Regions from separate parts of the Bacillus sp. JK74 genome, predicted to be linked through region 1. Evidence: predicted binding sites of a transcription regulator. Region 1 holds the regulator's gene; each other region holds the start of a gene.
What was found. Region 1 encodes Rex, which represses fermentation and respiration genes when NADH is low (regulators of the CRP and FNR family bind a similar motif). Its sites were predicted from a motif close to TTGTGAAATATTTCACAA; they were not measured.
Positions count from the first base shown of each region.

Region 2: a site for Rex is predicted at 4,981-4,998, ahead of ACWJJ5_RS08165 (DUF1641 domain-containing protein). Genes of this name have one in related genera too.
Region 3: a site for Rex is predicted at 7,978-7,995, ahead of ACWJJ5_RS17810 (L-lactate dehydrogenase). Genes of this name have one in related genera too.

Region 1 covers NZ_JBSJQB010000006.1:5,640-15,782, reverse strand. Annotated here, with positions in the region: gene groL (chaperonin GroEL) at 1-872, opposite strand, end outside; gene groES (co-chaperone GroES) at 914-1,198, opposite strand; gene ACWJJ5_RS16030 (CPBP family intramembrane glutamic endopeptidase) at 1,435-2,169, shown strand; gene ACWJJ5_RS16025 (YdiK family protein) at 2,166-2,357, shown strand; gene tatC (twin-arginine translocase subunit TatC) at 2,399-3,157, opposite strand; gene ACWJJ5_RS16015 (twin-arginine translocase TatA/TatE family subunit) at 3,164-3,334, opposite strand; gene ACWJJ5_RS16010 (redox-sensing transcriptional repressor Rex) at 3,353-4,000, opposite strand; gene moaC (cyclic pyranopterin monophosphate synthase MoaC) at 3,997-4,509, opposite strand; gene ACWJJ5_RS16000 (ABC-F family ATP-binding cassette domain-containing protein) at 4,649-6,577, shown strand; gene tsaD (tRNA (adenosine(37)-N6)-threonylcarbamoyltransferase complex transferase subunit TsaD) at 6,803-7,843, opposite strand; gene rimI (ribosomal protein S18-alanine N-acetyltransferase) at 7,836-8,291, opposite strand; gene tsaB (tRNA (adenosine(37)-N6)-threonylcarbamoyltransferase complex dimerization subunit type 1 TsaB) at 8,302-8,991, opposite strand; gene tsaE (tRNA (adenosine(37)-N6)-threonylcarbamoyltransferase complex ATPase subunit type 1 TsaE) at 8,972-9,448, opposite strand; gene thiL (thiamine-phosphate kinase) at 9,464-10,143, opposite strand, start outside.
Region 2 covers NZ_JBSJQB010000002.1:750,970-761,112, reverse strand. Annotated here, with positions in the region: gene ACWJJ5_RS08200 (macrolide family glycosyltransferase) at 1-324, shown strand, start outside; gene ACWJJ5_RS08195 (hypothetical protein) at 363-548, opposite strand; gene ACWJJ5_RS08190 (uroporphyrinogen-III synthase) at 724-1,542, shown strand; gene ACWJJ5_RS08185 (ABC transporter permease) at 1,567-2,328, opposite strand; gene ACWJJ5_RS08180 (ABC transporter ATP-binding protein) at 2,330-3,067, opposite strand; gene ACWJJ5_RS08175 (DMT family transporter) at 3,093-4,076, opposite strand; gene ACWJJ5_RS08170 (cupin domain-containing protein) at 4,206-4,703, shown strand; gene ACWJJ5_RS08165 (DUF1641 domain-containing protein) at 5,090-5,506, shown strand; gene ACWJJ5_RS08160 (NAD(P)/FAD-dependent oxidoreductase) at 5,546-6,724, shown strand; gene uxaC (glucuronate isomerase) at 6,911-8,308, shown strand; gene ACWJJ5_RS08150 (MFS transporter) at 8,333-9,724, shown strand; gene ACWJJ5_RS08145 (LacI family DNA-binding transcriptional regulator) at 9,795-10,143, shown strand, end outside.
Region 3 covers NZ_JBSJQB010000007.1:114,803-124,945, forward strand. Annotated here, with positions in the region: gene opuAA (glycine/proline betaine ABC transporter ATP-binding protein OpuAA) at 1-522, shown strand, start outside; gene opuAB (glycine/proline betaine ABC transporter permease subunit OpuAB) at 523-1,371, shown strand; gene ACWJJ5_RS17785 (glycine betaine ABC transporter substrate-binding protein) at 1,371-2,252, shown strand; gene ACWJJ5_RS17790 (M20 peptidase aminoacylase family protein) at 2,288-3,409, opposite strand; gene ACWJJ5_RS17795 (YfcC family protein) at 3,544-4,977, shown strand; gene ACWJJ5_RS17800 (DUF6773 family protein) at 5,069-5,557, shown strand; gene amyE (alpha-amylase) at 5,787-7,766, shown strand; gene ACWJJ5_RS17810 (L-lactate dehydrogenase) at 8,037-8,990, shown strand; gene ACWJJ5_RS17815 (MDR family MFS transporter) at 9,032-10,143, opposite strand, start outside.

The sequences.
Region 1 (10,143 bases):
GAGATGTCTTCAAGCATTGCTTTACGGCGGTCACCGAAGCCAGGAGCTTTAACGGCAACAGCGTTGAATGTGCCGCGAAGTTTGTTGACAACGAGTGTAGCAAGAGCTTCACCTTCAACATCTTCAGCGATCAGAAGCAATGGTTTGCCTTGCTGTACAACTTGCTCAAGCACAGGAAGGATTTCTTGAATGTTTGTGATTTTTTTGTCTGTGATTAAGATGTAAGGATTGTCAAGAACCGCTTCCATCTTATCAGAGTCAGTCACCATGTAAGGAGACGCATATCCGCGGTCGAATTGCATACCTTCCACAACTTCAAGCTCAGTTGTGAAGCCTTTAGACTCTTCGATTGTGATGACGCCGTCGTTTCCTACGCGCTCCATTGCTTCAGCGATAAGGCTTCCCACTTCCTCATCAGCAGCAGAGATCGCAGCAACCTGAGCGATAGACTCTTTGCCTTCGATCGGCTTAGAAATTTCTTTTAAGTTTTCGATTGCAACAGTTACGGCTTGTTCCATACCTTTACGTACGCCGACAGGGTTAGCCCCCGCAGTTACGTTTTTCAGGCCTTCACGGATCATAGCCTGCGCAAGAACTGTTGCAGTTGTTGTACCGTCACCGGCAACGTCGTTTGTTTTGCTGGCTACTTCAGCTACAAGCTTCGCACCCATGTTTTCAAACGCGTCTTCAAGTTCAATTTCTTTTGCGATTGTTACACCGTCATTAGTAATTAACGGAGAACCGAATTTTTTCTCCAGAACCACGTTGCGTCCTTTTGGCCCTAAAGTTACTTTTACAGCGTCAGCAAGCGCATCGACACCGCGAAGCATAGCGCGGCGTGCTTCTTCACTAAACTTAATATCTTTTGCCATGTTAACGAAACCTCCTCGAATTTTTAAAAATATTTATTTGCTTAGCCGATTACAGCTAAAATGTCGCTTTCACGTAAGATTAAGTATTCAGCACCTTCGTATTTCACTTCAGTACCGGCGTATTTTGAGAAGATAATGCGGTCGCCCTCTTTTACTTCTAAAGCAACGCGCTCTCCGCTTTCCAACACGCGACCTGAACCGGCTGCCACGATTTTGCCTTCTTGCGGCTTTTCTTTTGCAGAATCCGGTAATACGATTCCGCTGGCAGTTTTTTCTTCAGATTCTACGAGTTCAATGACAACGCGATCACCTAATGGCTTTAACAATGTAATAACCTCCTCAATAGTATGAATATGTAATTTTAGCACTCAGCTCTAAAGAGTGCTAACACAGTTATTATAATAAAGAATCTCACTTCCAATTTCAAGTCATAAGAATAAAAAATTTTCACGCTTACATGATTCTCTCTCGCACTGATTTTCTCCTTTTTTCACGTCAAGTTCACTTGTGTTACAATAAGAACAAATAAGTTGATTTTATAGGATAAAGGAGTACATATCATTTGAGAAAACAGTATTGGTATATCATTTTGACATATGTTATCATGCAGCTTTCCGCCTTGATCGGCATTCCTTTAATGTACAAATTCGGCTATGCGGGCGGGCACCCTACGAATGCGAATCTCACCATGGCTCAGGGGATTTATTCCGTCGTAAGCTTTTTTATCTGCCTGATTATCGTTCTCTTGATTTTGAGAACCGCGCCGAAACAGACATTAAGAAACGGGAAGAAAGCATCCGCCGGCATGTCCGTTCTCTGGGCGGTCGCGGGAATATGGCTCGCTTTATTTTCTCAGGGAATCGCCGGGATGATTGAGCAGTATGTCTTTCATGTGGGCAGCGGTTCCGAAAACACGAAAGCCATTCTCAACATTATTAAAGCCATGCCGCTCATGATTATCGTTTCTTCTATCGTCGGGCCGATTCTTGAAGAAATCATTTTCCGGAAGATCATCTTCGGTGTATTATATGAAAAAACGAATTTCTTTATCGCCGGACTGATCAGTTCCGTCATTTTCGGCATTGTGCATCAAGACCTCACGCACCTGCTGCTGTATACGGCCATGGGCTTTACCTTTGCGTTCTTGTATGTGCAGACGAAACGGATTATTGTGCCGATATTCGCCCATGTCATGATGAATACCATTGTCGTGGTCATGCAGCTCGGCCCCGCCCAAAAATATATTGAACAGCATAGTGAGCAAATGCAATTAATTATTGGAGGATTGTTTGTATGAGGAACCCAATGACTTGGGGCTTGATTTATTTCGCAGTCGGCTGTATCTTTACGTATTTGGCCGCAAGCTCTCCGGGAAGCATGTGGTCTTTTTATTCCATACTGCTGATGGTTTTCGCCGCTTATAATATCAGCATCTCGTTTAAAATGTTCGCCTTCTCATTTAAAGTGAAGAAAAATCAAAAATAATAAAAGAAAAGCCATTTCTCATCATTGAGAAATGGCTTTTCTTATGCTGATACGTCCTGGTCAGATTCACTGTCGGTCTGCCTTTTCCGATACGCCGCTTTTGAAATCAGGATACTGATCTCATATAAAATGCAAAGCGGAATGGTAATCATCAAGTGAGACAGCAGCTCAGGCGGCGCAATCATCGCGGCGATCACGAGCAGCACAAAATATGCGTACTTCCTGATCTTCGATAAAAACATCGGCGTGATAACACCGAGTCTCGTTAAAAACATGATCAGCACCGGCATCTGAAACAGCAGCCCGAACGGAATCGTCAGCTGCAGCAGAAAATGAAAGTACTCGGTGATCCCGATTACCTGGTTGACATCCAGGTCATTCGAGACCCGCTTCATAAAATCAACGACCAGCGGAAATAAAATATAATAAGAAAACGACACACCGCCGACAAACAGCACGATCGAAATCGGAATATAGCTGAGTGTTACTTTGCGCTCCTTCTCATACAGACCCGGACTGACAAACGCCCAAATCTGATAGAGAATAATCGGCGAAGTCAAAATGATGCCGATGATAAACGCGAACTGCAAAAAGATAAACAGCGGATCCGTCAGGTTAAAAGCATTAAGGGTGAGCTCTTTTACTTCATCGGCTTTTTGAAGATACACAATGATAGGTTTTGCCAGAAAAAAGCCGGCAATAAAGAAAACCGTAAAGGATAACGCCACAATCAGCAATCGTTTCCGAAGTTCGGCAATATGCTCCACAAGCGTCATTTGATTCACTCTCATACGCGTCATCCTATCTTACTGTTCTTCTTTCTTTTTTTCCTCTTCTTCACCGGCTAATCCCTTAGTAGCGTTCTTAAATTCACGAAGCGTGTCCCCCGCCGCTTTTCCTAATTCGGGAAGCTTCTTCGGACCGAAAATAATCACCGCCACCACACCGATAACCGCCAGGCTTCCAGGACCGATCATGTGCAGCTCCTCCTTTCGCTATTCAATTTCTTCCAAAACAGAATAATGCTTTAAGAAATAAACCAATGATTGAAGCTCTACTGCTAAATCTATATGATGAATTCGAATGTGATCCGGCACATTCAAACGGGCCGGCGTAAAGTTAAGGATTCCCTTGATTCCGAGCGACACGAGCCGGTCGGTGATTGACTGGGCGGCAACCGCCGGAACGGTAAGAATCGCCACGGGTTCATCCTTTATGTGAAGCTCTAAATCATCAAGATCAAAGACAGGCACACCGCCTACCTCAGTTCCTATTTTACTCTGATTCACATCAAAAGCCATAGATATTTTTGTGTTATTATTTTTTGTGAAATTATAGTGAAGAAACGCCGTCCCTAAATTCCCGACACCGATCAAAATGACGTTCGTCGTTTCATCCTGATCCAGTGTTTTTCTGAAAAATGACAGCAGGTAATCCACATTATAGCCGTATCCTTTTTTGCCGAGCGCCCCGAAATAGGAAAAATCCCGGCGGATCGTGGCCGAATCGACTTTTACCGCGTCGCTCAGTTCAGCTGATGAAACGCGCTGCTTTCCTGACGCGTGTAAATTCTTTAAAAAGCGATAATAAAGCGGCAGCCGTTTTGCCGTCGCCTGTGGAATTTTTGATTGATCCTTGTTCATGATTGGTCCTCCACTTTATACTCAGATGCATCTCTTTTAAAATCACCGTTTTTGCCTCCTGTTTTTTCCATGAGGCAGGTCGGGCCGATGACCATTCCTTTATCCAGCGCCTTGCACATGTCATACACGGTCAAAGCGCAGACTGAAGCGGAAGTTAGCGCTTCCATTTCCACACCTGTACTCCCTTTCGTTTTTACGCTTGCCTGTATATGAAGAACGGCTTCGGAATCCTTTTCCTCCCAGCCGAATGAAATGTCGACGCTGCTTAAAGAAAGCGGGTGGCACATCGGGATAATCGCTGACGTCTGCTTTGCGGCCATAATTCCTGCCACCTGTGCGACAGCCAGCACGTCTCCTTTTCCGATCTCGCGGTTTTTGATTCTGCTGTACACGTCATGTTTCATGTGTACGCTGGATATCGCAGCGGCAGTACGGACTGTTGAAGATTTATCGCTTATATCCACCATGCGGGCACGGCCTTCTTCATTAAAATGAGAAAATCCATTCATATTTAAACTCTCCTTACTTCTGATCATACACTATTTTCTCCCTGATGTCTTATCCTATAATGTTCCAATTCTGATGTATTGTTTGCTGACAGCAGGTTGATAAGCTACACTTAACTTATTATAACAGAGGTGAAATAATATGATGATCTTACAAATTAATCAGCTATCCAAATCTTTTGGCGCTGATCCTATTTTAAACAATATAAAGCTTGAAGTCAGATCTCGGGATCGCATCGCCATAGTAGGCAGAAACGGAGCCGGCAAATCAACTCTCCTTAAAATTATCGCAGGTCACCTTTCATATGAAAAGGGTGAATTAATCAAACCGAAAGAATTAACGATGGGATATCTTGCCCAGCACACTGGCTTGGAATCCCAGCTTACCATAAAAGAAGAACTGCTGAGCGTTTTTGATTTCCTGAAAGCAATGGAAAAAGAGATGCGCTCTATTGAAGAAAAGATGGCCACGGCCGCCCCGGCGGAGCTTGAGACGCTGATGAAAACCTATGACAGGCTTCAGCAGGATTTCAAGGATAAAGGCGGCTACCAATATGAAGCGGACGTCCGATCTATCCTTCACGGACTCGGCTTCGGAAAATTTGACGATTCCGTGAAAGTGCAAAGCCTGAGCGGCGGTCAGAAAACAAGGCTTGCGCTCGGAAAACTGCTGCTGACCCAGCCTGATCTGCTTATTCTGGATGAACCGACGAACCATCTCGACATCGATACGCTTACATGGCTTGAGCATTATTTACAGGGATATTCAGGCGCAATCCTGATCGTTTCCCACGACAGATACTTTCTTGATAAAGTCGTCAGCCAAGTGTACGAGGTCTCCCGGACAGAAAGCAAAAAATACCTCGGCAACTACAGCGCCTATTTAGAACAAAAAGCCGAGCAGTATGAGAAAGACCTGAAGCTGTATGAAAAACAGCAGGACGAAATCGCCAAGCTTCAAGATTTTGTCGACCGCAATCTGGCCAGAGCTTCTACAACGAAAAGAGCCCAAAGCAGACGAAAACAGCTGGAACGGATGGACGTCATGGCAAAGCCGCTCGGGGATGAAAAATCAGCCGCCTTCCGTTTTGACATTACAAAACAGAGCGGAAACGACGTCCTGCGTGTACAGGATGTTTCCATCAGCTATGACGGCCAGCCGCCGCTCTTGAAAAACCTGACCTTCGGCATTACAAGAGGCGAAAGCGCCGCCCTCGTCGGACCGAACGGAATCGGCAAATCAACCTTGCTGAAAACGATTATGAATACAATCAGTCCGGAATCCGGGTCGATCACGTACGGTTCCAACGTCACAATCGGCTATTACGATCAGGAGCAGGCTGAACTGACATCGTCCAAACGCGTGCTGGACGAGCTGTGGGATGAGTATCCGGACATGCCGGAAAAAGAGATCAGAACATGCCTCGGCAACTTTCTGTTCAGCGGAGACGATGTCCTGAAACCGGTCCGTTCGTTAAGCGGCGGGGAGAAAGCAAGAGTCGCGCTTGCCAAGCTGATGCTTCAAAAAGCAAACTTTCTCATCCTTGATGAGCCGACAAACCACCTTGACCTGGATAGTAAAGAGGTGCTGGAAAACGCCCTGATCGACTACCCGGGAACACTGTTATTTGTATCGCATGACCGCTACTTTATTAACAGGATCGCCACAAGAGTGCTGGAGCTGTCACCTGATCATGCAGAAGAATATTTGGGAGACTATGACTATTACACCGAGAAAAAAGCCCAGCAGCTGGAACTGGAAGAAATGAAGCGGCAGGAAAAGGAGCAGGCTCAGCCTGCCGGCAAGGTCAAACAGGATACGAAAAGAACTTACGAGGAAGAAAAAGAATGGAAGAAGAAAGAACGGCAGCGCCTGAGACGCATTGAAGAAATCGAAGCGGCCGTCTCATCCGCCGAAGAGAAAATCAGTGCCAATGAGGAGCTGCTGTGCGACCCTGACGTGTATCAGGATCATGAAAAAGTACAGACCATTCACGCGGAGAATGAAGCCCTGAATCAAGAGCTCGAAAACTTATTAGCAGAATGGGAGGAACTCTCCTCAGAAGAATAGAAAAAGTCAAGCACCTCTTTAAGGGGTGCTTTTTTATCCACAGCTATCCTCCTTGTCAGCCATTTAAGCAAGCGCTTTATACACACTATCCACAAAATTTTCTGACTTTATCCACTTTACTAACAACTTACAGTCCCTTATCCAGACTGGATTTCTGAATATATTCACAATCCTGTGGATATATTAGAATTATCTGTTAATAAGTAAAAAAAAAAGCCTCACGTTTTACAACGTGAGACGATCAAAGGATGTTAATTCCAAACCGGGCTGTCCGTTCATATCATATGAGCCCCGGATCCCCTTTTCAAAAGCAACGGTTCCGGCAGCCGCAATCATCGCTGCATTGTCCGTGCATAAAGAAAGCGGCGGGATGATAAGCTCGGGATCTCCCGAATGGCTGAATTCCTGCTGCAGTGCGGCTCTCAGCCCTTTGTTAGCGGCTACGCCTCCTGCAAGCAGCACTTGTTTAACCCCGTATTCTTTCGCGGCCTTAGAGGTTTTTGCCGTCAGTACATCAATGACACTCTGCTGAAAGCTTGCGGCAAGATCCTCCGGAGGAATCACCTCATTTTTTTGCGAGGCGTTATGAAGCGTGTTAATCACGGCTGATTTCAGGCCGCTGAAGCTGAAATTGTAAGACCCTTCTTCCAGCCACGCACGCGGAAGCGGAATGGAATCCGTTCCCACAGCAGCCAGCTTATCAATCTGCGGCCCTCCCGGATAAGGAAGCCCCATCGTTCTTGCCACTTTGTCATAAGCTTCGCCTGCGGCATCATCCAGCGTTTCACCGATAACCTCGAATGAACCGTGCTCTTTCATATAAACCAATTCCGTATGTCCGCCTGACACAACCAAAGCAAGCGCCGGGAACTGAAGCTCTCCTATCAGCCTGTTTGCATAAATATGGCCCGCAATGTGATGGACGCCGACTAACGGTATTTGATGGGCAAAGCTTAACGCCTTTGCCGCATTGACTCCGATTAACAGGGCTCCGACAAGTCCGGGTCCTTCCGTTACAGCAATCGCATCAAGATCATCAAAGCCCATCTCCGCCTTTGAAAGAGCTTCCTCAATCACAAGGGTAATCTGCTCCACATGATGTCTGGACGCTATTTCAGGCACGACCCCGCCGAAACGTTTATGGCTTTCAATTTGAGAAGCGACAACGTTTGAAATGATGTCTTTTCCGTTTTTTACGACTGAGGCCGCAGTTTCATCACAGCTTGTTTCGATTCCTAATACATAAATATCTTGTTTTTCACTCATGTAATGTCACCCACATTAATAACGCATCTTCCCCGTTATCTGTATAGTATTGTTTTCTGATTCCTCCGGCCTGAAGACCGAATTTCTTATATAAGGATTGGGCGGGATGATTTGAGACCCTGACTTCGAGAGAGAGCCTTCTTGCCTTTTTTTCTCTGCACAATTCTATCGCAGAGCGAAACAGCGCTTCTCCCAACGATTGGCCCCGATATTCCGGCTTAATGGCTATGTTCGTAATCTGCGCGTCATCTATAATAATCCAGATTCCGCAATACCCCGCCAGACAGCCGTCCTTTTCAATGACAAGGTAGTGGGCATACGGATTTTCCAAAAGCTCATGATAAAATGAATCCTTCGTCCACGGAGAAGTAAAGGATGCTGTTTCAATTTCATAAATTTGATCAATATCTTCCGGCCGCATGCTTCGTATCGCCGTTTTCGTTTTCATCCCTATCACCCTATTTTTGAGATTCCATCCATTTCGCTTCAGCCTCTGCCAGACGCAAATAATCAGGAACAAGGCTGTGGACATCCGCTTCTTCTTTTTCCAAGCCTAAAAACGCCAGCTCTGACGGCCGCGGATTATGCTGTGCAGCCGTTCCTATCACTGCTTGAGATGTCATTTCATGCAGAATGGTTTCTTCATGGATGGCTGTATCGTGCCCTAAAAATAAAACCGGAGACGCTTTTTCTTTCAGCATGCCGAGCCAATCAGTCAAAAGGACATTCTGATCAGGAAGAACGGATTGTAATCGGCCGTTCTGATATTCATAAAGTCCCGTATATACCTGTCCGCGCCGGGCATCAAATAACGGGCAGATCAGTCCTTGAAAGTGCCGTCCGTTAGCCGCCAGCACCTCCAGGCTCGAGACAGCGGAAACCGGAAGCTTCAGCGACCATGCCAATGTTTTTGCCAGCGTCACACCGATTCTGACACCTGTGTACGATCCAGGTCCTTTCGCCACCGCTATTTTCGTAAGGTCCTGCGGTGTTAGGCCGCAATCCTTCAGCAATGAATTGACAGCAGGCATCGCCCGCACGGAATGATTCTTTTTTAAATATGTAATATACTCCGCCATCACCGTTTTGTCACGAACGAGCGCGGCACCCAGCGTGTAATTTGACGTATCAATTGCCAGTATTGTCATGTTTATTTATCTCCTCACAAAGCGTTTCATACCGTGTTCCGAAAGCCGTAAAGGTAATGTCCCTTGCCTCATCACCGGCTCTCTTGATGACGATCTGCAGCCGTTCAGCAGGCAGCTGATCCTGAATTAAATGAGCCCATTCAATTAAACAGACGCCTTGTCCCTCAAAATATTCTTCAAGCCCTAAGTCTTCGCTTTCATCCTCCATACGATACACATCCATATGATATAGAGGAATCGAACCGTCATGGTATTCTTTTATAATTGTAAAAGTCGGGCTGTTTACCACTCTCGTGATTCCCAGTCCTTCGGCAAAACCCTTTGTAAAAGTCGTTTTTCCCGCGCCTAAGTCGCCTTCCAGTGTCAAAATGTCTCCCGGCTTTGCCAAAGAAGCGGCAAGCTTGGCTACGGCTTTCGTTTCTTCGGGGTTTTTCGTTCTCCATTGTAATGTCTTCAAAGTGAGTCACCCGTCTTATTTAAAATGATTGTATCCTTTTTTCTCAAGGACGATTTGTCTCTGATCATTGGCTGTCAAAAGAACACATGCTTCCTTCCGTTCAGACACCGCCCCTATCTTCGCTATCGGAATGCCTGACTGAGAGCAGTAATCAAGCAGAGAGGTCCACTCTTGCTGAGAAACCGTTCCAACCAATTCAAAATCTTCACCGCCGAATAACACCCATTTCTTCCACTCAGAATTTGCCTCAGGCAAATCCGGATGCACCGGCAGAAGTTGTTCTTCAATTTCTATCGTAACTGAACTTGCCGCAGCTATTTCATGCAGCTCACTGGCCAATCCGTCACTGATATCATTCAGAGCCGCGCGCTGAAGCTGAGAGCAGAAGCGGCCGACTTGAACTCTCGGAACGGGCCGTTTATGTTTTCGGATAAAATAATCACTCGTGTGAAAAGCAGAAGAAAGTGTTTCTCCCAACAAAAGAGACAGTCCTGCTGCGGACGAGCCGATATCCCCCGTAACAAACACAACATCTCCGGGTCTTGCCGAGCTTCGCAGACAAGCGCAATCCTTCTCAACTTCTCCGATGACAGTAACGGTAATTACGGCTTGACCGGAAGCGGAGACGGTATCTCCCCCGATCAAATCCATTTGATATAGTTTCGCCAGTTCCGCCATCCCTTCATACATTGCCT
Region 2 (10,143 bases), on a different contig from region 1:
AAAGCAAAGCTGTTCGTATCTCACGGCGGGATGAACAGTACAATGGAGGCGATGAATGCGGGTGTTCCGCTCGTTGTCGTTCCGCAAATGCACGAACAAGAGGTTACCGCAAAGCGTGTGGATGAATTGGGTCTTGGCGTGCATCTGCCGCCGAAAGAAGTCACTGTGGCCCGTCTGCAAAAAGACGTTCAGAACGTATACGGCGATAAAAACATCCTCAGCCGCGTGAAAAGCATGCAGGAGAAAATAAAAGAAACCGGCGGCCCCAAACAGGCTGTTTGCGCCATTGAAGAATTTTTGGAAAAGGCGTCCGTCGAAAATTGATTAGGAAAACAGGCAGCACCGGACGGCTGCCTGTTTTGTTATATATTTTTCTTCATGCCGCATCTCCGGCATTCCCTCAAAAATTTTCCGCCCTTCACTGAACTTTTAAACAGCGTGTAATCGCAATTGTCACATCGGCCGCTGTGAACATCAGGATATTCATTGAACTCATAAATGACCGAAGTATCGTATCCTTTTGTCTCGAACTCTTTTTTTGTTTCCATGATTGAAAGTCCCTCCGCGAATCAAATCGTTCTGCCCGGTTAATGATACAGCAACTGCACGGGGGATTCAACGGGAGCATAGCTTGATTTTCCCGGCTGATTGCGTAACAATAATAGAAATAAATGACGGCCTGCCATAGGGCGCCCGGCATCTGAAGGGAAGAAGAAAACAGCGATGGGAAAAGGATTGAACGGGAAACGGATTGCCATCGGCGGTTCGCGGAAAACAGAAGAGATCACAAAATTAATAGAAAAGCAGGGCGGAACGGCAGTCATCCGTTCCCTCCAAGGAACCGTATACCTGGCGGAGGATCAAATGGAACCCGACGTAAGAACATTTGCCGAGCAAAAAGCCGACTGGGTGATATTCACCACAGGCATCGGTACGGAAACGTTATTGTCGGTATCGGAAAAAATCGGTCTGAAAGAAGAATTTTTAGCGGCCGTTCATGAAGCGAAAATCGGCTGCAGAGGCTATAAAACATATGCGGCCTTAAAAAAGCTCGGCATCACACCGCATGCCTCAGATGAAGACGGTACAACAAGAGGGCTGATCCGCTCCTTGGAACGATTTGACTTTAAAGATAAAAAAGTCATGATACAGCTTCATGGCGAGAAAGCGCCGGTTTTAACGGAGTTCCTTGAGAAAAACGGAGCGGAGGTATTCCCTGTTCTGCCGTATCAGCATATTCCGCCTGAAAGAGAGACGGTCGATAAACTGCTGGGAGAGCTGTTAAACGGAGAGGTCGATGCCGTATGTTTTACGACAGCCATTCAAGTGCGCTCTCTCTTTGATTATGCAAAAGAAAAAGGATCCGCAAAGGAATTGCAGCAGGCATTCGAAAAACACGTGCTTGCCGCCGCAGTCGGCAAAGTGACGGCTGAAGCGATCCGGGATGAAGGGGTAAAGAGGGTCCTTGCTCCGGACATTGAGCGGATGGGAGCGATGATTATTGAATTATCCCGTTACTATGAATCTCTGACCTTGTCATGAACCACCATTCAGCAGGGAAAAAGCTTACGCTTCCCTGCTGAATTTTTTTAATTGCCAGTGTTCCGTGAAAAGGGAAGGATATGTCAAGGCGCTGAGTATGATACATGTAAGAAGAGCGGAGGCCATCGTTGTAAAAACGATCAGCAGCTGAAAGCGCACCGCCTGTATCGGATCAGCCCCCGCTAAAATCTGCCCCGTCATCATGCCGGGAAGCTGAACGAGACCCAATGTTTTCTGGCTTTCAAGCGTCGGGATCATACTGAGCTTCATACTGGACGTCAATATCTGCCGGACGGCCTGCTTAGGCGTTCCTCCGAGAGAGAGAATCAGCTGGATTTCTTCTTTCCGCAGGTCTGCTTCCGAACTGAGCCGGCTTAAAAACAGGCTTGAGAGCACCATGGAGTTTCCGATGACCATGCCGCTTATCGGAATGACATATCTTGAAGTGAACGGAATGATGTGAAGGGTCAGTAAAAGTCCCTGCGTCACGGTTTCCGCGATTGCCAGTGTCAGAAAAACGCGCCAAAATGAGCCGATCCGCATTTTTTTCCGTTTGGCGACATTGTGCGAAGCGGCCGTGAGCATGAGAAGCACCATTAATATGATAAATATCGGGTGATCACCGCGAAAAATCAGCGACAGCACATAGCCGATGATGAGAAGCTGAATGACGGCCCTGACGGTTGCGACGATCATATCCTTTTCGACGCCGGCTTTAAAAGATTTAGACAGGAATAAAGCGATAATGACAAATATACTTGTTAGTAACAGTGAAAGATCATTCATATCAGCACCCGCTCCCTTGTAAAAGCGCCCGGGCCTTTTCGTGTTTCGGTTCCTTAAAGAACGTTTTCGTTTCCGCGGTCTCTAAAAGCCGTCCCTCAGCCATAAACCATACCGTATCGGATAATCGTTCCGCTTGTTCAAGGTTATGGGTGATCCACAGGATTGTCAGCTGTTTTTGCCGATGGAGTTTCGTAATCAGTTTCTCAATGGTGAGAACGGATGAGGGGTCGAGCGCCGCGGTGATTTCATCCAGCAGCAGGATGGACGGCAGTCCGGCGAGAGTTCGCGCTAATGAGAGCTTCTGCCGCTGACCTCCGGATAATTCCTTTGCATTCCGATCCAGAAGCCCGCGCGGAAGGTCTGTAAAATCTGCGAGCTCTTCAGGGGTATAGTGCTGCGCCCCGTGGAGTTTTTCTGCGAGCAGAAGGTTGTCCTGCACCGTGCCCTCCGTGACGGGAGCTGATTGAAATGCAAGGCCCGCGGTTTTTCTGAGCTCCCTGATATCCCAGCGCCTTATTTCTTTTCCGAATACAAGCACTTCCCCTTCATCAGGTGTATTCATCAGATTGCAAAGTGACAGCAATGTGCTTTTTCCCGCGCCGGAAGGCCCTATCAACGCCGTGATAGAACCTTTTTGAATATGTCCGGTTACACGGCTTAGGACATCAAAGGACGTATTGTTTTGTTCAAAGCGTTTGCCGGCTGACAGAAAAGATATTGCCGGAATTTCTTCTTTCATATAGGATGACACCTTTCGTAAAAAATCAGGAACCGGTGAGATTGGCTGACGTTTGCTCCGCCGTTTTCTGGTCTGTCTGCCGGGAAGCGAATGTATGCATGACCATTCCCCCAATAATAATGAACAGTCCGGCAAATGAAAGAAGTGACGGAAACGCTGCGGATAAAAAGACGATTTCGCCGATCAGTGCAAAAAGAACCTCTCCGGACTGCGTCGCTTCAACAGCAGCGAGCTTCTGCGGCTCATTCCTCACCATATCGGTGGCGCGGAAAAATAATACTGTTGCGATAACGCCCGAGCTGAGTGCGACGATAAAGGATTGGAATGTCTGTCCCATTGAGGGAAGCCCGTCTCTATGCCAGCCGAAAGCGGCGATCAAAAGCCAAAACGGAAGGCTTGCGAGCGTCATGCCGAGCACCCGCTGAAACGTATCGAGTTTTCCGCCGTATTGTTCCAGCATTTTGCGGTTGCCGAGCGGATAGGCAAAAGCCGCGATGACGACCGGCGCCACGCTGAATAGTATCGTGCGGCCGGACAGAGAACCCGCATGCTGAAGCTGAATCAGCCCGGCTCCGATCAGGATGATGACGGAAGTAACCAGCGAAATCAGCGGGATCTTTTGTCTGACGGAAACCGGGCCCGCCGGTGAATTTTTTGTTTCGTAGAAAAACGGCGACAGAAGCACACCCGCGACAATTGTAATCTGCCACGTGCCGGCGATCAGCCAGCCAGGCCCATATGCCGCCGCAAACGTAATCGGGGCATAAAAAAGCACGAACCCGGTAAAACTCCACTTCAGCCAAAAAAACGGTTTTTTCCGGATTTCATGCCAGAGCGGCGCCCATTTTCCTTTCGCATAAACGATCAAGAATAAAAACGGAATCATAAAAAGAAAACGCAGGGAAGAGCTCCACATCCAGCTTCCGCCGGAAAGCTCCATCGCCCTGTTTAAAATAAATGTGACTGCAAAAAACAGAGATGCCAATATTCCGATCACGATGGCTTTCATTAAATCCCTCATTTTGACACATATTTTTTTATACTATACTATTCACCGGCAGGCTTCGCAATGGAATATGAGAAAATAGCGTTTTAATAAATGATGAATGGGAAACAGACATATACGGAGGTGAACACAATGCAGAAAGAGGATATTCAAGTGCTTTATTTCGAAGATGACGGCCGCATTCCGAATAACCCGAATCTTCCGCTTGTTATTTATAAAGCGGTATTTAATGAAGAAACGGTACAGAAAGCAGAGTCCGTCCTCAGCCGGCACGATTGGTCGAACAACTGGACGGGCGGAGTATTTCCGTATCATCATTTTCACAGCACCACGCACGAAGTTCTTGTCGCGGTAAAAGGAACCGCGGTTTTGAGGTTCGGCGGGGAACAAGGGGCGGACGCCGTTCTTCAAACGGGAGACGCAGCGGTCATTCCGGCCGGCACCGGACATAAAAAACTGTCGGGCAGTTCTGATTTTACCGTGATCGGGGCTTATCCGGGCGGCCGGCAGTACGATACAAAAACGGAGAAAAATGATAGAACTTCAGAAGAAATCAGCCGTGTCCCGCTCCCGGAATGTGACCCCTTTACGGGAAAATCGGGCCCGCTTTTAAAATTGTGGGAAAAATGACAGGGGAAAAGCGGACGGTCTGTAAAAAAATAGCCTAAAAGAAACGTTATTACACCCCCGCCATATAAATAATTTCATAAACGAAACAATTCACGTTCAAATTTTGTTCAAAAAGTGTTATTATATAAGAGTAAATCAAATTGGGGTTTTTTATGTTTGCTATTTTCAGAGAGGAAAAAGAAATTTTGACTTATTCAATTGTTTTTGTTGATATAAAAATAATACTGGATATGGCAAAGTGAAAAACTGGGTAGTAAACATTTATTTTTGTAAATGATTGTGCATGAATTCACAATCTTGCTTTTTCATGCTTTTCTGCATGAAGGGGGAAAGGCTACCCTTTCCAAAAAAATCAGCATACTGCTTATAGTAAAGGAGAATCGGATATGCCAGAAACAATCGATCAAACAAATGCATCTGTCAGCCAAGGCCAACGCGATCTTATTGATCAGCTGCTAAAACCTGAAGTTCAAGAATCACTGACTGTTTTAGTGGATCAGCTTCCAAAACTGACTGAGTTAGTAAATATTTTAACGAAGTCTTATGATTTTGCACAGTCTGTAGCGACAGACGAAGTATTGAAGAGCGATACAGTGGGTGCGCTTACAGAAATTCTTGAGCCGGTGAAAGAAACAGCGAAAGAAGTTGCGGCTACTGCGATCGAAGCAAAAGACCGCGCGGATGCAAGCAATGAAACGATCGGACTTTTCGGCCTGCTGCGCATGCTGAAAGATCCTCAAGCTCAAAAGCTGTTCCGTTTTGCTAACAGCTATCTTGAAATCATGAACGAAAAACAAAAATAATCTCAGATTCAAATTGATATAAAGGACGGAGGATATACGATGTCAAAACATATTGTCATTTTAGGCGCTGGTTACGGCGGAGTTCTTTCTGCTTTAACCGTTCGCAAACATTACAGTAAAGATGAAGCACGCGTAACCGTTGTGAACAAATACCCGACTCACCAAATCATTACGGAACTGCACCGCCTTGCAGCAGGCAACGTGTCTGAACAGGCTGTTGCTATGCCGCTTGAAAAACTTCTGAAAGGAAAAGACGTCGACATTAAAATCGCAGAAGTCAATTCTTTCTCAGTTGATAAGAAAGAAGTTGCCCTTTCTGACGGTTCTAAGCTGACTTATGACGCGCTTGTTGTCGGACTTGGTTCTGTTACGGCTTATTTCGGCATTCCTGGACTTGAAGAAAACAGCATGGTGCTGAAATCTGCTGCTGATGCCAACAAAGTATACAAACACGTGGAAGACCGTGTGCGTGAATACTCTAAAACGAAAAACGAAGCTGATGCAACAATCCTTATCGGCGGCGGCGGCTTAACAGGCGTCGAGCTTGTCGGTGAGCTTGCTGACATCATGCCGAACCTTACGAAAAAATACGGCGTAGATCCGAAAGAAATCAAACTGAAATTAGTAGAAGCAGGTCCGAAAATTCTTCCTGTTCTTCCTGATGACCTTATCGAACGCGCGACAAAAAGCCTTGAAAAACGCGGCGTTGAGTTCTTAACAGGTCTTCCTGTTACAAATGTTGAAGGAAACGTTATTGATCTGAAAGACGGTTCAAAAGTCGTTGCCAACACATTTGTATGGACAGGCGGCGTACAAGGCAACCCGTTAGTCGGCGAATCCGGCCTTGAAGTGAACCGCGGCCGTGCGACGGTTAACGATTTCTTACAATCTACTTCTCACGAAGATGTATTCGTTGTCGGAGACAGCGCTGTATACTTTGCGCCGGACGGCCGTCCGTACCCGCCGACAGCGCAAATCGCTTGGCAGATGGGTGAACTTGTCGGTTACAACCTGTTCGCTTACTTAGAAGGAAAAACGCTTGAAACATTCAAGCCTGTAAACTCTGGTACGCTTGCAAGCCTTGGACGTAAAGACGCGGTTGCCATCATCGGAGCGAACTCTACTCCGCTGAAAGGCCTTCCGGCATCTTTAATGAAAGAAGCAAGTAACGTACGTTATTTAACACATATCAAAGGATTATTCAGCCTCGCTTACTAATCCTTAAGATCACACAGAAGACATTGCCGGACTTTTCTCGGCGATGTCTTTTTTGCATGAAAATGTTAACGGATGCAATTTTCTGAAAAATAAAATAAAAATGATTGATATGTGAGAAAGAGGAAGCTAAAATAAAAAAGAACCATTTTGTTAACGTTAACATTTTATAAGAGGGAGGATGAAAGTGTGAAAGCTTTTATGGGTGATGACTTTTTACTGGATAGTAAAACGGCCGTAAAGCTGTACCGGGAATACGCTGAAAACATGCCGATCATTGATTATCACTGTCACTTAAGCCCAAAGGAAATCTATGAAAATAAAACCTTCGCAACCATTACGGAGGCATGGCTTTACGGTGACCACTACAAGTGGCGGATTATGAGGGCCAACGGCATTGAAGAGCGCTGCATTACCGGAAACGCTTCAGATGAAGAGAAGTTTTTCGCCTGGGCAAAAACGGTGCCGATGGCGATAGGCAATCCGCTGTACAGCTGGACGCATTTAGAGCTGCAGCGCTGGTTCGGCATTTATGACGTATTGAATGAAAAAACGGCCGCGGCAATTTGGAAAAAAACGAATGAGCTCCTGCAGGGAGACGGGTTTGGCGCAAGGGATCTCATTCTGAAATCAAATGTCAAAGTCATTTGCACAACCGACGATCCTGCCGATGCGCTGACATACCATGAACTGTTAAAAGAAAGTGATTTTCCGGTTCAAGTGCTGCCCGGATTTCGGCCTGACAAAGGACTGGACATCAGCAGCCCGGGTTTTGCCGATTGGGTCCGGTCGCTGGAGAGCGCTTCCGGAATGGCTGTCACCACCTACCAATCGTATTTGGATGCGTTGGAATCCCGCGTCCGCTTCTTTCACAGTGCCGGGGGAAGAGTGTCGGATCACGCATTAGATCAAATGGTTTATGCCGAGACGACCGAAGAGGAAGCGGCCCGGATTTTTGCCGCCGGATTAAGCGGAGAGCATGTGTCTTTTGAAGATGAAAAGAAATTCAAAACACGGACGCTGCAATATCTTTGCGGTCTTTACGCCGAACTGGACTGGGCGATGCAGTTCCATATTAACGCGTTAAGAAATACCAATACAAATAAGTTCAGCAGCCTCGGTCCTGATACGGGATATGACTCGATTAATGATGAACGTATCGCAAAACCGCTTGCCCGGCTGTTAGATTCCGCCGAAAAAAAGCGGCAATTGCCTAAAACGATTTTGTATTCTCTGAATCCGAATGACAACTATATTATCGCCAGCATGATCAACAGCTTTCAGGATGGGAAAACACCGGGGAAAATTCAATTCGGCACAGCCTGGTGGTTCAATGACACGAAAGATGGAATGCTCCAGCAAATGAAAGCGTTATCAAATATGGGTCTGTTCAGCCGTTTTATCGGGATGCTGACGGATTCAAGAAGTTTCCTGTCCTATCCCCGCCATGAATACTTCAGGCGGCTTGTCTGCACGCTGATCGGCGGCTGGGCGGAACAAGGCGAAGCGCCCTGCGATATGGAGCTTTTAGGGAGGATTGTCGAGGGAATTTGTTACCGGAATGCTGAGGAATATTTCCGCTTTTAAAAAATGGAATGAAAGAGGTGGCCTATGAGTAATGTGCCTGTCGTGACAGCACCTGCCGCAAAAGTGAAGGAGCATAAGCTGAGTCTGAAAGAAAAAGTATCCTATGGTTTCGGAGATTTTGGGAACGGATTTATGTTTGATCTCGGGCAGATCTATTTGCTGAAGTTTTTCACAGATGTCGCAGGCATTCCGGCAGCGTTCGCCGGCAGTATTTTTTTGGTCAGCAAGCTGTTTGCGGCTTTGACTGATCCGATTGTCGGCTCGGCCATTGACTACAGAAAAAAGATCGGACCCCGGGGGAAATTCAGGCCGTACTTATTATTCGGAAGTATTATTCTTGCGGTCATGACCGTATTGATTTTTGTGTCACCGGACGTGAGTGTCACCTGGAAGCTTGTGTACGCCTATGCGTCTTACATGCTGTGGGGGGTCGCTTATTCTTTCGTCAATATTCCGTACGGCTCCCTCGGTGCAGCCATTACACAGGATGCGGAGGACAGAACGGCGCTTTCCGCATTCCGCCAGATCGGTTCTCTCGGCGCGCTGCTCATTACAAGTGTCATCGTCATCCCGATTCTCGTTCATTTTGATAACGTTCACATCGGCTACCCGGCAGTCATGGGAATGATGGCCGTAATCGGAATCGCGGGATTTATGATCTGCTACCGAAACTGCATAGAAAGAATTATCGTCCGTGAAGCGCCGAAAGAAAAGCTGTCCGTCATGTCGGTTTTCAAATGCTTTATCGGCAACAAACCGCTTCTGACTGTCGTTTTCATGACGATTTTCTCAATATCGGCATACAACATTAAATCCGCTATGCTTGTTTACTTCGCCCAATACAATCTCAACAATGCGGAGCTGATGTCCTACATGAGTTTTATCATCATCGGCTCTTCATTTTTAGGTGTGTTGTTTATGCCGAAACTCGTCAAACGCTTCGGAAAAAAGCAAACGGTGATGATCGGTTTTGCCGTCAGCGCCGCGGCTGATGCGCTGAATTTCTGTCTCCCGTCAAATGTATATATCTTTACGGCGTTAGCGAGCATTGCTTTTATCGGGATCAGCATACCAAACGGCATTACGTGGGCGCTTGTGTCGGACATTATTGATTACGGAGAGTGGAAGACGGGTGAACGGAAGGAGGCGACGACATATTCGCTTTTTAACTTCTCCAGAAAACTCGCCCAATCTTTATCAGGTTTTCTTTCAGGCATCGGGCTGAGCGTTATCGGCTATATCCCGAATGCCTCTCAGACAAAAGGCACGTTAATCGGGATTAAAGGGCTTCTGCTGCTGTACCCGGCTTTCGCTTTAGCGTGCGCCATGCTGATTATCGGTTTAATGTATAAACTGACGGACCGGCAGCATGCCGAGCTCGTTCAGGACTTACATCATGCAAAACCTCAACTTTAGTGATTTTATGGACTGTCCGTTAATGGTACAATAGAAATAAATGCCAGCATACAGAAAGAAAGGAAAAACGATGGTAACCATAAAAGATATCGCAAAACTCGCCAACGTATCCCACACAACCGTATCCCGGGCACTTAACGGCAGCCCCCACATTAAAGAGCATACAAAACAGAAAATATTAGAGCTCGCTTCACAGCTGAATTACACACCGAATGTAAATGCAAAAAGCCTTGCCATGCAAAAGTCCCATACGATCGGACTGTTTTTTACAAGCATCACCAACGGAACCTCACACAGCTTTTTTTCCGATACCATCAAAGGTGTAAACCGCACAATCAGTGAGGAATACAATTTGTTCGTCCGCGCGATTGACGATCTGAAAAGCTTTGAAACCATTACGCCCATGAGATATGACGGAA
Region 3 (10,143 bases), on a different contig from region 1:
GGTAACATCGTTCAGATCGGGACGCCTGAAGAAATTCTGATGAGCCCGTCCAATGAATACGTTGAGAAATTCGTTGAGGACGTTGACTTATCCAAAGTTCTGACAGCGGGCCACATCATGAAGCGCGCTGAAACCGTGCGGATTGACAAAGGGCCTCGTGTAGCGCTGCAGCTCATGAAGAATCTCGGTATTTCTTCTATTTACGCCGTTGATAAACAGAAACAGCTTCTCGGCGTCATTCACGCGGCGGATGCGAAAAAAGCGGTGGAATCCGACTTATCGCTTCAGGATATTTTAAATACTGAATTTACGACTGTGCATGAAAGCACATACTTGACGGAAATTTTCGATGTCGTGTCTGATGCGAATATTCCGATCGCCGTCACGGACGATAAGGACCGCATGAGAGGCATTGTCGTAAAAGGCGCATTAATCGGCGCGCTTTCAGGAAATAACGATTATATAAATGTTGAAGATTCTGCTGAACAAGCTCAGGATTCTTCTGTTCAGGGGGTGAAGTAAATGGACAGATTGCCTAGAATTCCGTTAGCAGATATCGTTGACCGGTTTGTTGACTGGCTTACCATGACGTTCGGAGGTTTCTTTGACGGAATCTCAAACGGTTTGGCCGCTTTCGTAAACGCGATTGTGAGCGGTTTGGGTTTCATCCCGTCTATTTTATTGACTGTTATTTTTGCAGCTCTCGCTTGGTGGATCAGTACGAGAGGAATTGCACTCTTTACGTTAATCGGATTCCTTGTTATTGATTATTTGGGTTATTGGTCGCCGATGCTGCAAACGTTGGCGCTTGTCGTCACATCTGTTTTGATTTCCATTATTATCGGGGTTCCGATCGGCATATGGGCGTCTCAGAAAGAAACGGTCCGCCGCATTGTCACACCGATTCTGGATTTAATGCAGACCATGCCGGCTTTCGTATACCTGCTGCCTGCAATTTTCTTCTTTAATATCGGGGTTGTGCCAGGCGTTGTGGCATCTGTTATTTTCGCGATGCCTCCGACGATCCGCATGACGGTTCTCGGTATTAAACAGGTTCCGGCTGATCTGATTGAAGCGACGGAAGCATTCGGTTCAACGACGTCTCAGCGTCTGTTCAAGGTGCAGCTTCCGCTTGCCACAAAAACAATTCTTGCCGGTATTAACCAAAGCATCATGCTTGCTTTGTCAATGGTCGTTATCGCGGCCATGGTCGGTGCGCCGGGCCTCGGTTCTGAAGTATACAGCGCCGTGACACAGTTGAAAACCGGTGTCGGAGTGGAAGCGGGTATCGCGATCGTTATCGTAGCGATTACACTCGACCGTATCACGCAAAACATTAAAGTGAAGAAGAAGAGCAGGGGGAATGCCTGATGCTTAAGAAAATCATCGGTGTCGGCGTTACCGCTGCGCTGGCTCTTTCTTTGGCTGCCTGCGGTTCGCAGACTGATGGTAAGGCAACGGCTGCGGACCAGGTGAACAAAACCATTATCGGTATTGATCCGGGATCGGGGATCATGGCCCTGACGGATGAGGCCGTGAAGGATTACGGATTGAAAGACTGGAATGTCGTCACGGCGTCAAGTGCCGCCATGACGGCGACATTGAAGAAGTCATATGACCGGAAAAAGCCGATCATCGTAACGGGCTGGACGCCGCACTGGATGTTCTCCAGATACAAGCTGAAGTTCCTTGATGATCCGAAAAAAACGTACGGAACTGCCGAGCAGATTCATACGATTACAAGAACCGGCTTCAGTAAGGAACAGCCTAACGCGGCCAAAGTTCTCAGCCAGTTCAAATGGACGCAGGACGATATGGGAGAAGTCATGATTGCCGTTGAGGAAGGCGAAAAGCCGGCCAAAGCCGCTGCTGAATATGTGAAAAAACATAAAGACCAAGTGGCTCAATGGACAAAAGGCGCCCATAAAGTCAAAGGGGATAAAATCAACCTGGCTTATGTGGCATGGGACAGTGAAATCGCAAGTACGAATGTAATCGGAAAAGTATTTCAAGACCTCGGCTATGACGTGAAGCTGACGCAAGTGGAGGCAGGACCGATGTGGACTGCGATTGCGACAGGCAGCGCGGATGCGTCATTGTCTGCTTGGCTTCCGAATACCCATAAGGCATATGCGTCTAAATATAAAGGCAAATATGAAGATGTAGGAACGAGTCTGACAGGCGTCAAGATGGGTCTGGTCGTTCCTCAGTATATGAAAAACGTCAATTCAATTGAAGATCTGAAGAAGTAATGAGGAAAAGCAGCCCTGTAACGGGCTGCTTTTTTTTATGCTTCAAACGATTTGAGGACGGCGGCCGTTAATATCTCAGCGCCAGTAAAGATGGCGCTTCTGTCAAATGTCATTTGGGGATGGTGAAGTCCCGGCTCCAGACCGCATCCTAGGCCGAGCATCGTCGTTTTCAAGTTCGGCACCTTTAACCCGTAAAAGTGAAAATCCTCTCCTCCGGTTGTCACAAGGGGTTCATCCACATGTTCTTCTCCGAGAATGCTGCTGATCGCAGATGCCATGATGGCTTCCGCCTCCTTGTTTCGCTCGGCTGCCGGGAGGCTGTGTTCTTTTTGCAGTTCGATTTTTGCGCCGAATGCGGCAGCCGCCGCCTCACAGGCTCTTTCGGTTTCGGCGGTTAATTTCTCCATGGCGGCATTGGTTTGTGCGCGGAGATCAAGGCTGAACGATGCTTTTCCCGGAATGATATTGGAACTTTCTCCGCCTGCCTGAAGCTTTGTCATCTTCACGGAATGCGGGATGCCGGGATCAAGATGAATGAAGCTGAGTTTTTGGACGAGAAGAGCGGCGATTTCGATACTGTTAAGCCCGAGATGCGGTCTCGCGCCGTGGGCTTCTTCTCCGATAATCAGGCCTTCTATATGCCGGCTTGAGCCATGCAGAATGGACGGTGCGCATCGGCCGTTTGCCGTTTCCTGTACGGGGCGCACGTGCACGCCGTATAAGAAGTCAACATCATCCAGTACGCCTTTTTCAATCATTTTCAGCGCTCCGCCGCCTTTTTCTTCAGCCGGCTGAAAAATAAAGCGGATGGTGCCCTTCGGAAGCTTCGGCTGACTCTTTAAAAGCATCATCGTGCCGAGCGCCATCGTCATATGTGAATCATGTCCGCATGAATGGTTCGCCTGAAAGACACCGTCCACTTCCTGCCACAGCGCGTCAATATCCGCCCGGACAGCCACAACGGGCGAGCCTTCTCCGATTTCGCCGACAACACCGGTGCAATCATCAAACGTACGGATTCGGCAGCCGGCCTCTTTCAGTTTTTCAGTCAGATATTCAGTTGTTTGATATTCTTTCCAGCTTACTTCGGGATTGGCGTGCAGGTGGTCAAAAATGTCCATAATGACTTGCTTTTCATGCTCTGTGAGTCTGTTCATGCCGTAAGTCCTCCTTCAAAAGCTGTCTGTTTTTTATTTTTTGATATTGAAAACAGGCAATCGGTCTGTATATAATATAGCACATATCTGTATTTTCTGAATAGTTTATAAATTTAAAGCGGGATGGTGATGTTATGGCTGTGCCGAAGGCCGAACCTGTATTGAAAAAGAAGAAATTGTTTGTGATGCCTGATGCTTATGTGCTGCTGTTCATTGTCGCTTTACTATGCGCGATAGCATCGTACATCGTTCCCGCGGGGGAATTTGACAGGGTGACAAAGGGCAGTGTGACGTCCGCCGTCCCGGGAAGTTATCATTCTTTAGACCAGTCTCCTGTCAGCCCGATCGCTTTTTTTACCGCGATTCAGGAAGGGATGACAAGTTCCGCGCCGATTATTTTTTTAATCCTGTTTACGGGCGGAACCATTGCGACTTTGGAGAAAACGGGCGCCATCAATGGATTGATCAGTAATGTCATCAGTACGTTCCGCACCAAACAGCTGCTGTTTATTGCGATTGTCGGATCTCTATTTTCGATCCTCGGCACAACCGGCATCGTCGTTAATTCCGTGATCGGTTTTATTCCGATCGGCCTGATCGTCGCCCGTTCGCTGAAATGGGACGCCGTGGCCGGAGCGGCCGTCATTTATATCGGCTGCTATGCCGGGTTTAACGCGACGATTTTATCACCTTCACCGCTCGGGTTATCACAAAGCATCGCGGAGCTGCCGCTGTTTTCCGGCATCGGCCTGCGGATTGCCGTCTACATTTGTTTTCTGCTATCATCTATTTTATATATTTATCGGTATACGAGAAGGCTCAGAAAAGCAAAGGACGCCAGTCTGCTGGGGAACGATTGGTTTCCGGCGGCAGGTTCAATCCCGCAGGCTTCCGATCCGGAGGACAAGCCAGTCCCGTTTACCGTCCGCCACAAATTGATTCTGGCTGTCGCGGCTTTGTCGCTTGCCGGCTTTTTATACGGCGCGCTTACTCTTGGCTGGTCTGATTCAGAGATGGCCGCCGTGTTCATTTTTATCTCAATCGTGTCAGGCCTGATTGCGGGAATGGCGGCAAATGATATCGCAAAAACGTTTATTACAGGCTGTCAGGGCCTCGTTTACGGCGCGCTGATCGTCGGAATGGCGAGAAGCATTTCCGTTATTCTGGAACACGGAAAGCTGCTTGATACGGTAGTCAATGGACTTGCGTCACTGCTGCACGGTTTCAGCCCGATGGCAGGCGCAATCGGAATGTATATTTCCAGCGCCCTGCTTCATTTTCTGATATCATCGGGCTCAGGGGAGGCGGTCGTATTTATTCCGATCTTGGCGCCGCTTGCCGATCTGATGGGCATCACGAGACAGGTCGCGGTTGAAGCGGTCATGCTCGGGGAAGGCGTCGTAAACTGTGTCAATCCGACTTCCGGCGTGCTGATGGCCGTACTGGCTGCCAGCGGCATTCCGTACGTAAAGTGGCTTCGCTTCATGATTCCGCTGGCGCTGATTTGGTTTGTCATCGGCCTCGTGTTTATCTGCATAGGCGTCCTGATCAATTGGGGTCCTTATTAAACATTTTGTCAATGATATTTCGGTTTATCATTATGAATCGGCAAGATATAATGGGAGTTGTAAGCCATTCTTAATAGTACGGGAGGAAGTCATGAATCAGCGTCGGAACGGACTTTCAAACGTGAATGGAAAGAGTGAGAGTGTGAAAGAGAAAGAACGAATGATTTGGTCAGAAGTCGGAATGCTTGTGGGCACACTGTCTTTGCTTGACATCATCGTACGCGGACTTGTTCTGAACTGTCCGTTTAGGGAATGGGCCGGAAGCTTGGCGGTTTTCTTCATTATAATTGTTTATTATTGCATCAGGGCGGGAGCGTCGGGAATGCTCATGCCGAGAATAGACACCAAAGAAGAACTGAAAAAGCGGGTGAAGCAGCAGCGGATAGATTCAATTGCGGTCACTTTTGCGGTGGCGGCGCTTACGATGTACGACAGGGGGTTTCCCCATACATTCTTTGCTTGGCTGAAAATGATCTTTCTTTTTATCGTCTGCGGAGGCGTTCTGTTTTTGCTTCGGTATGTCATTGTGAAGCTGTCTTACAGAAGAGCGATAAAAGAAATAAAAAAGAAATCATCCTGACAGGTGGTTTCTTTTTTTGTTTGAAAGCGGGAAGTCTTTTGATTTGATAGGAATATAGATTTGAATTCACTCTGTCACGTTGCTTTGATAGAGAGAGTGTGATAAGTTGAAATGTAAGCGTTAACATAATTCTCCAGTCTTCACAACAGTTGAAAGGAGCTGAAGAAAGAGTAAGAGGAATTTTTGACTCCGCAGTCAGTCTTCAAAAATGAAATAAGGAGTGTCAAAAATGTTTGAAAAACGATTCAAAACCTCTTTACTGCCGTTATTCGCCGGATTTTTATTGCTGTTTCATTTGGTTTTGTCAGGCCCGGCGGCTGCAAACGCTGAAACTGCAAACAAATCGAATGAGGCGGCCGCGTCATCGGTCAAAAACGGGACCATCCTTCATGCCTGGAATTGGTCGTTCAATACGTTAACACAAAATATGAAAGATATTCGTGATGCGGGCTATGCAGCCATTCAGACGTCTCCGATTAACCGAGTAAAGGAAGGGAACCAAGGAGATAAAAGCATGAGGAACTGGTACTGGCTGTATCAGCCGACATCGTACCAAATCGGCAACCGTTACTTAGGCACTGAACAAGAATTTAAGGACATGTGTGCAGCCGCGGAAAAGTATGGCGTAAAAGTCATTGTCGATGCGGTTATCAATCATACCACCAGCGATTACGCCGCGATTTCTGACGAGATTAAGCGTATTCCAAACTGGACCCATGGAAACACACAAATTAAAAATTGGTCGGACAGGTGGGACGTCACTCAAAATTCATTGCTTGGGCTGTATGATTGGAATACACAGAATACTGAGGTGCAGGCCTATCTGAAACGTTTCTTGGAAAGAGCATTGAATGACGGAGCAGACGGGTTCCGCTATGATGCCGCCAAGCATATAGAGCTTCCGGATGATGGGAATTACGGCAGCCGATTTTGGCCGAATATCACAAATACATCGGCGGAGTTCCAATACGGAGAAATCCTGCAAGACAGCGCGTCCAGAGATACTGCTTATGCGAATTATATGAATGTGACGGCTTCTAACTATGGGCATTCCATCAGATCCGCTTTAAAGAACCGTAATCTGAGTGTGTCGAATATCTCCCATTATGCATCTGACGTGTCTGCGGACAAGTTAGTCACATGGGTGGAATCACATGATACGTATGCCAATGATGAGGAAGAGTCCACATGGATGAGTGATGACGATATCCGTTTAGGCTGGGCAGTGATTGGTTCCCGCTCAGGAAGCACGCCTCTTTTCTTTTCCAGACCTGAGGGCGGAGGAAATGGTGTAAGATTTCCCGGAAAAAGTCAAATAGGAGATCGCGGGAGCGCCTTATTTAAAGATCAGGCGATCACCGCGGTCAATCAATTTCACAATGTAATGGCCGGGCAGCCTGAGGAACTCTCGAATCCGAATGGGAACAATCAAATATTTATGAATCAGCGCGGCTCAAAAGGCGTTGTGCTGGCTAATGCAGGATCGTCTTCTGTCACCGTCAATACTTCAACGAAATTGCCTGACGGCAGGTATGATAATAGGGCCGGCGCCGGTTCATTTCAAGTAGCGAACGGCAAACTGACAGGTACGATCAATGCCAGATCCGCGGCTGTTCTTTATCCCGATGATATTGGAAATGCGCCTCAGGTCTTTCTTGAGAATTACCAAACGGGGGCAGTCCATTCTTTCAATGATCAGCTGACGGTCACCCTGCGTGCAAATGCGAAAACAACAAAAGCCGTTTACCAAATCAATAATGGGCAGCAGACAGCATTTAAGGATGGAGACCGATTAACGATCGGGAAAGGAGATCCAATCGGCACGACATACAACATCAAGTTAACCGGAACGAACGGCGAGGGTGCAGAGAGAACCCAAGAATACACGTTTGTCAAAAAAGACCCGGCCCAAACCAACATCATTGGCTATCAAAATCCGGATCATTGGGGCCAGGTAAATGCTTATATTTACAAACATGATGGAGGCAGGGCCATAGAATTAACCGGATCGTGGCCGGGGAAAGCAATGACTAAGAATGCAAATGGAATTTACACGCTGACGCTGCCTGCGAATGCGGATACGGCCAATGCCAAAGTGATTTTTAACAATGGCAGCGCCCAAGTGCCCGGACAGAACCAGCCCGGCTTTGATTATGTGCAGAATGGTTTGTATAACAACTCCGGTTTAGACGGTTATCTTCCGCATTAATGGATAGGGCCATCATCACATCAGCGTGCCGGCAAACCCTCGCTTCTGGGAAAAGGACAGCGCATCTTCAATCACGCTGAAAAGATGACAACATCCTAAAACGGTTCCGTTTTAGGATGTTGTCAACAATCTGGAAACCATCACCGATATTTTTTTGTCCAAAAATCAAACTTTTCTCTTGCAAAAGTTTGTGAAGTGTTGCACAATATAAATGTGAAATACTTCACAAGTTAAAAACAGACACCACGAAACACTGGAGGATGAGCATACATGATGAACGAACGAGTGAACAAAGTAGCATTAATCGGAGCAGGTTTTGTTGGAAGCAGTTATGCATTTGCGTTAATTAACCAAGGGATCACAGATGAGCTTGTGATCATTGATGTAAATAGAGAAAAAGCCATGGGCGATGTCATGGATTTAAATCACGGAAAGGCATTTGCGCCTCATCCGGTTAAAACGTCTTACGGCATATATGAGGATTGCAAGGATGCCGATATCGTGTGCATCTGTGCCGGAGCCAATCAAAAACCGGGCGAAACGAGACTTGAGCTGGTCGAAAAAAATCTCGCCATTTTTAAAAGCATTGTCGGTGAAGTAATGGCAAGCGGATTTGACGGCATCTTCCTCGTTGCCACAAACCCGGTCGACATTCTCACTTATGCGACATGGACATTCAGCGGGCTTCCGAAAGAACGCGTCATCGGCAGCGGCACGACACTGGATTCTGCGCGATTCCGTTATATGCTGAGTGAATACTTCGGCGCCGCTCCGCAAAACGTACACGCCCACATTATCGGCGAGCACGGCGATACCGAGCTTCCTGTATGGAGTCACGCCAATATCGGCGGAGTGCCGGTACAGCAATTGCTGGAGAAAAATGCAGCTTACAAACAGGACGAGCTGGATCAGATCGTTGACGATGTGAAAAACGCGGCCTACCATATTATCGAGAAAAAAGGCGCGACATATTACGGAGTGGCGATGAGCCTCGCCCGCATCACAAAAGCGATTTTGCGTAATGAAAACAGCATTTTAACCGTCAGCACATATCTGGACGGCCAATACGGTGTAAACGACGTCTTTATCGGCGTTCCGGCCGTCGTCAATCGGAACGGCATCGCAGGTGTGACGGAACTTGAGCTGAATGAAACAGAACAGGCTCAATTCAGCCGCAGCGCAAACGTGCTGAAAGATATTCTCGCTCCGCATTTCGCAGAGTAAACAAAAAAGCAGTACATGACAAACGCCATGTACTGCTTTTTTTAATTCGCTTTTTTCGCCATTTCCTGAGAGGTTTTTACTCTCGCTTTTCCCATAAACAAAATGGTAACGGCCGCAATGACGATCGGCGCCAGCGCAAGCGTAAATACATATGTGATGCTTTGCGACATGGCGTCAATAATGCGATCCAGAATGTGCGGCGGAATATGGGCGCGCGTGCCGGCCTGGAAAATGTCCTGCGGATTTCCGATGTTCTGCATCGCGCCGCCCGCTCCTTTCATGCCGCTGAATGAATCTGTGAGCTTGTTGGTAAACACATTCGTCTGGATGGTTCCGAAAATCGTCACACCGAGCGTCATACCGAATGATCTCAAAAACGAGTTTGTTGAGTTGGCGCTTCCGCGGTAACGCGGCTCCAGATCGTTCATGGACGCAGCCGGGAGCAGTGAGAAGTTGAAGCCGACGCCGAATCCTGAGATCAGCATGAATACCGTCAGCATCGTACGCGCCGTATCCGGTGTCATATTGGAAAGCAGCAGCATTCCGATAAAGAAAGCGACCACGGAAATCAGCATTAAATTGCGGAACCGCACTTTCGTCTGGAAAATTCCGCCGATCATACTTCCGATAACAGAACCGATCATCATCGGCGTCAAAATAAAGCCCGCGCTTGTCGCGGTGCTTCCGTACACAGCCTGAACGAAGATCGGGATAAACACCGCTAAAATGACGAACGTGGCTCCGTAAAGGAACGCCAGAATCTGTGCCGTAGCAAATAAACGGTTTTTAAACATCCAAAATGAGATAATCGGTTCTTCCGCTTTTCTTTCCACGATAAAAAAGGCGATAAAGAACACGGCGAACACAGCGAACAGACCGATGATCTGCACGGAGTTCCAATCATACGTTTTTCCGCCGAGCTCAAGAGCGAACATCAGACCGACAATGGAAACCACCAGTGTGATTGCGCCGGCCCAGTCGATTTTCTGTTTCTTATGTTCAAGAGATTCTTTATAATAACGAAGAATGAAAAACAATGATAGAATACCGATCGGCACGTTGATGTAAAACACCCAGTGCCAGCTGATGGAGTCGGTAATGAGCGCGCCTAAAAGCGGCCCGAGAACGCTGGAAAGGCCGAAAACGGCACCGA